2 linked regions of the Methanococcus voltae PS genome follow. Each later gene encodes a partner of the first gene's protein in a complex. Links are inferred from orthologs where the notes say so. Each region holds a gene or a part of one and is shown in the gene's direction. Other genes may lie near its edges.

What was found.
Region 2: the proteins of wtpA (region 1) and wtpB are in contact, whole or in part, in a crystal structure (PDB 2ONK), measured with the Archaeoglobus fulgidus proteins. The link is inferred for Methanococcus voltae PS from one-to-one orthologs. Residues at the interface, in WP_010877608.1 of Archaeoglobus fulgidus: Arg75, Glu79, Leu80, Arg144, Ser202, Glu203, Arg204, Lys209, Met213, Ile214, Arg215, Leu224, Glu226, Ser227, Gly228, Glu229; in WP_010877607.1 of Archaeoglobus fulgidus: Asp44, Pro45, Ala46, Leu107, Gly111, Ser112, Ser113, Lys123, Val125, Asp126, Tyr208, Tyr209, Leu216, Glu219, Arg220, Tyr221, Leu222, Ser223, Glu224, Gly225.

The regions. Positions count from the first base shown.
Region 1 is NZ_JANUCQ010000001.1:64,002-66,980, reverse strand. What follows is about bases 71-2,968. They hold wtpA (tungstate ABC transporter substrate-binding protein WtpA), read left to right. Parts: upstream 71-945; coding sequence 946-1,992; downstream 1,993-2,968. Other genes in these bases: M2325_RS00300 (NAD(P)-binding protein), read left to right, coding at 2,260-2,968; pdxT (pyridoxal 5'-phosphate synthase glutaminase subunit PdxT), read left to right, coding at 132-710. Outside these bases: more of M2325_RS00300, read left to right, coding at 2,969-2,979. UniProt on the Methanocaldococcus jannaschii protein: Part of the ABC transporter complex WtpABC involved in molybdate/tungstate import. Binds tungstate and molybdate.
Region 2 is NZ_JANUCQ010000001.1:194,918-197,842, forward strand. What follows is about bases 1-2,844. They hold wtpB (tungstate ABC transporter permease WtpB), read left to right. Parts: upstream 1-957; coding sequence 958-1,731; downstream 1,732-2,844. Other genes in these bases: hypB (hydrogenase nickel incorporation protein HypB), read right to left, coding at 1-566; M2325_RS00980 (ATP-binding cassette domain-containing protein), read left to right, coding at 1,879-2,838. UniProt on the Methanocaldococcus jannaschii protein: Part of the ABC transporter complex WtpABC involved in molybdate/tungstate import. Probably responsible for the translocation of the substrate across the membrane.

The DNA.
Region 1 (2,979 bases):
TAATATATTATAAAATTTTATAAAATCTATTCCTGCATATTTTTTTATAGTATTATTAATTATGAATATTTATAAAATAAACATATTATTGTAAAGATTATAATTAAATTAAGCAAAATAAAGGTTAAATTATGACTACAACTAAAAAAATAGGAATTTTAGGAATACAAGGCGATGTAGAAGAACATATTGATTCAATTTTAAAATTGGGTTATGAAGCTATAAGAGTGAGAACTATTTCAGAGCTAGAGGGTATTGATGCTTTAATAATCCCCGGTGGTGAAAGTACCACAATGGGTAAAATAATGGATAAATATGGATTCATCGATAAAATAAGAGAACTTAATCTTAAAAAAAATATTCCAATATTAGGGACTTGTGCAGGGATGGTTCTTTTATCCAAAGAAACAGGCATTGACCAACCTCTTTTAAAATTAATGGATGTTTCAATCGATAGAAATGCTTATGGCGGTCAGGTTGAAAGTTTTGAAAAAGAGATAGAACTAGATGGAAATGTGGTTCATGCCGTATTTATAAGAGCCCCCCTTGTAAAAGAATTAATGAGTGACGAGATATCCGTAATTTCTAAAAATGAAAATAGAATTGTAGGAATTATCCAAAATAACTGTATGGCAATTTCATTCCACCCTGAATTATCAGAAAATGGAATTATTGTTTACAAATATTTCTTTGATAAGTTTTTGAAATAAAATATTTTTAATTTTAATTTATTCTAATTTTTTATTTTTATTATTTTTTAAACATTTTTTTTCAAATAAGTATCGTATTTATTACATTTTTATCGAGATATTAAAATGTTTATTAACATATATTACACCAAAATAATATCGTAATATTTATATATTAACCATATAGATGTATTATTTATTACATATTATATCAAACTAAAATTCTATTAAATACTATATTATATATGGTGATAACTTGAATAAAAAGTCCCTTTTATTAACTTCAATCTTAGGGATTTTTCTTGTATTAGCTTTTAGTGGCTGTACGGACCAGCAAACACCTGCTGACAGTACAGATTCTGAAAAAATAGAAGGCGTTGTTAAAATATTCCACGCAGGAAGTTTAGCAGTTCCTTTTGAAGAATATGAAAAAGCTTTTGAAGAAAAATACCCCGATACAGATGTTCAAAGAGAATCAGCAGGCAGTGTTGCATGTGTTAGAAATATTGTAGAATTAAATAAAAAAGCTGATGTGTTAGGTTCAGCAGACTATTCATTAATACCTAAAATGATGTATCCTGATTACGCAGACTGGTACTTAATGATAGCTAAAAATGAAATTGTTATAGCATACACTAACAAAAGTAAATTTACCAATGAAATAACTTCTGACAACTGGTATGAAATATTCCAAAAAGATGGAGTTAAATACGGTTTCTCAAGTGCTAACGATGATCCATGTGGTTACAGAACCCAAATGGTTATTAAATTAGCTGAAAAAACATACAATGACAATACAATATACGAAAATTTAATTAAGAAAAATTCAAACTTCAACGTTGAAGAAAAAGACGGTAGCTTTGTAGTTAAAAGCCCTGCTGAAATAACAGTTAATACCGACAAAATCTTCATGAGAAGTAAAGAAGTAGATTTATTAGGCCCTCTTGAATCAGGTGCTTACGACTACTTATTCATATACAAGAGTGTTGCAAACCAACACAATTTAGAATATGTTGAATTACCTGACGAAATCAACCTAGGTGCTTACGACCAAGCTGAAAACTACGCTAGAGCAAGTATCTTAATTGAAAGTCAAAACAAAACAATTGCTGCTGCACCAATCGTATACGGTGTTACAGTACCTACAAATGCAGAAAATAAAGCTGCAGGTGTAGCATTTGTTAAATTCGTTCTCGAAAACCCACAAATATTTGAAAATGCAGGACAACCTGTTATTAAACCAGCAATTGGAAACGGAAATGTTCCAGCGGAATACGACGGTTTAGTTGAAATGGCTGCATAATTAAATAATTAAATAATATTTATTTTTCTTTTTTTATTTATTTTAGTGATATGTTAAATATTTAAAAATCTAATAAAACATGTTGAATTATCTTTTTAAGCAATTGTTGAATTAATAGTTTATTTTTATAAAAATCCTTATTTTAAGATTATTTACTTCAGAATGTATAATCTATATATAAAGAATACACCATACAATAATTATAATAATAATTTTTACAAAATATTTGAAAATTTTAAAAGTATTAGATGATTATAAGGTGCTATTATGAAAATAGGGATTATTGGAGCTGGATTAGGGGGTTTATTTAGTGCAGCAATATTATCAAAAAAACATGATGTAACAATTTACGAGAAACTTCCATATATTGGAGGTAGATTTACAAATTTAGACTATAAAGGCTATCAATTAACAACAGGCGCCCTGCACATGATACCTCATGGTGCAAATGGTTTTTTCGGACAGTTGGTTCAAGAGTCAAACTGCGGTGCAAAAATAATCAATTCAAATCCCGATGGACTTTTTAGGATTAATAATACAAATTATGGTTTTGAAGAGCTGAAAAAACTTGTAAGCTTTAAGGATAAATTAAAAGCTTTAAAAATGTTAGCAGATTTAAAATTAGGTACTGTCGATAAAGACATTTCATTTGGTACCTTTTTAGAAGGGATATCAATAGCTGAAAAAGTAGGTAATTCATTTTCAGGCTGGGCTTTAAGCTTATCGTCATACGAAACTCCAATGGACGAAGTTATGGCAATAAGCAAATACTACCATAAATTTGGAGGTCCCGGTATCCCATTAGGTGGCTGTAAAGGCATAATTGATGCTTTAGAGCAAGTTATCTTACAAAATGGAGGAATAATCCATAAAAATTACATTGTTGATAAAGTATACATTCCTGAAAATTACCAAGAAAAATGTACAATAAATGACGAAAATGAATTTGATATAATAATAAGCAATGCTTCACCAATCATAACCCAA
Region 2 (2,925 bases), 130 kb from region 1 along the record:
ATTATTTTTGCATCAGCTTCCATCTTTTTAGGGTCTGCTTCAACTGCTTCAGCAAGGTCTATTTTGTTAATAATTGTTAAATTAGCTGTTTTAAATATTTCAGGGTGTTTTTCAACAGTATCGTCACCTTCGGTGGCACTAACTACAACTATTCTTTTATGAGTTCCCAAATCAAAATCTGTAGGGCATATTAAATTACCCACATTTTCAATAAATACGATATCTATGTCTTTTAAATCTAAGTCTCCTAGGCTATGACCGATTTGGTGTGCATCTAAGTGGCATTCTTTGCCTGTATTTAATGGAATTACTTTAGCGCCATGCTTTTCCATTCTACCAGCATCGAATTTTGCAATTACATCTCCTGCAATGCAAGCGACATTATAGTCTCCTTTTAGATTTTCAATTAATTTTTCAATTAATAATGTTTTACCACTACCAATTGCCCCCATAAAGTCAAAAGCCACGACATTGTTTTCTTTTAATAAATTTCTGTTCTTATCGGCATTTTTTTTGTTCGCTTTTAATAAATCTTTCCCAACTGTCAAAACATCAACAAAGTGCAATATATCACCAAATTTAAATTTAGTAATCCAATTAATTTATTTATTCTTAATTTGTTAAATATTTGTTAAAGTAATTATTTAGTTATTTGTTATAGCAATATTTCAATTATTTATTAAATTAGTTATTAGACTATTTAATATTTAATTTAGCCAGTTAATTATCTTAGTTTTTATTTTATATATAATCAATGTATTTAATAATATTATTAATTATATCCTGTTAAAATACCACTAAAATTAATTATAAATACTAAACTTTCATATAGTTTAAAAATTATATTATTAAAAATAGTTACGCAAATATATTTCGATTTATTTATATTATATTCCTAACAAAATTTACATTAAGCATTATTTACAGTACTAATTTATTCCCTTTATTTGTGATAATATGAAGATAGATAAAAGTTTTTACATGGTATTCCTGTCCGCATCGATATTTATTTTATTGTTTGTTTCATTGCCTTTGATAACTATGTTATTAAATCCTGGAGACGTTTCAGGGGCTATAATGGATAAAGAAGTTATTAAATCACTTGAAATAAGTTTAAAAGCAGCAGGAATGAGTACGTTATTGGCTTTAGTATTTGGTGTGCCTCTAGCGTATATTTTTGCAAGAAATGACTTTAAAGGTAAAAGTTTAATTGAAAGTATAATTGACATTCCTATGGCAATACCTCACTCCGTAGTGGGTATTATGATACTTTCATTCTTTTATGGGAGCACTATCGGCGAATTTTTAACTAACGCTGGTTTAAAAATAGTGGATAATTTTTGGGGGATTGTAGCAGTAATGCTATACGTAGGAATCCCATTTATGATAAACAGTGCAAGAGATGGTTTTGAAATGGTGGACGAGGAATTAGAACACGTTTCAAGAACATTGGGCGCATCCAGATTTAAAACGTTTTTTAACGTCTCTTTACCGATTATAAAGAATAACTTAGTTTCTGGAAGTATTTTGACATATGCAAGAGGCTTAAGTGAGGTAGGTGCAATATTAATAGTTGCTTATTTCCCTAAAACAACACCTGTACTCATTATGGATAGATTCAACCAATTCGGTTTATCCGCTTCAAAACCAATTTCTGTGTTGATGATTATTGTAAGCATATTGTTATTTACAATATTTAGGCTTGTAAGACATAAAAAAGTTAAAAATTAAAAGGAAATAAAAAATAAGAACTAAATAAGAACTAAATAATAATAAGGATAATACATAAAATTAAAATTAGAAAATAATAGCGATATGGCATGTGTTTGTATAATGTATTGCATTAATTAAATTTATAATGGTTAATTTGGTGTAAGGATGTTAAAATTAGAAAATGTATCCAAGTCATGGAAAGAATTTCAATTAAAAAATGTTTCGTTTGAATTGCGTGACAAATATTGTGTAATTTTGGGTCCAAGTGGTGCTGGAAAGTCCGTAATTATTCAGTGTATCGCAGGAATTTTGGATGTAGATAACGGTAAAATTTATTATGATGATGAAGATATAACTGATTTAAAACCAGAACTCAGAAATTTTGGATATGTACCTCAAAATTACGCATTATTCCCAAATATGAACGTTTATAAGAATATAAAATATGGAATGACTATTCGGAACATTGGTAAGCTAACTGCCGATAAAAAAATAAAGGATATTGCAGAATTTTTAAATATATCCCATATATTAGAAAGAACGCCAAAAACACTCAGTGGTGGGGAACAACAGAGGACTGCATTAGCAAGAGCTTTGGTGTTAAATCCTAAACTTTTATTACTCGATGAACCTACTTCAGCATTGGATATACACATTAAAGATACTGTAATGGACGAATTGAAGAAAATAAGTGAATTAACCCCTGTAATTCATATTACGCATGATTTTGTAGAGGCAAGGACTTTGGGGGAAAATATCGCCATAGTAATTGACGGAGAATTGAATGATTTTGGAACAAAAGAGATATTTAAAAAGCCAAAAAATGAAAAGATTGCTAAATTTTTAGGTTATAATATAGTATCTGAAAATAATACAAAATTGGCAATTTCTCCTGAAAATGTTAAAATTAAAGCTGTTGAAAATACCAATGCTCCTAAAAGTACTAGTACTAATTTAAACAACCAAAAATATGGAATTGTAAATGGTTTTATTGATTTTGGATACTATAAAACAGTAAGTGTCTCATACAACAATAAAAATTTAAAATGTATTTGTGATGAGGATTTTGATATTAAATCGGGCGATAGTGTATCCATTGATTTTGAAAATATGATTCGCATCTAAAATATTATTTTTAATTTTATTTTTATTTTATTATCCATTTTTTATTATCCATTTTTATTTTAGATTTTTTTATTTTTAGTTAAATTT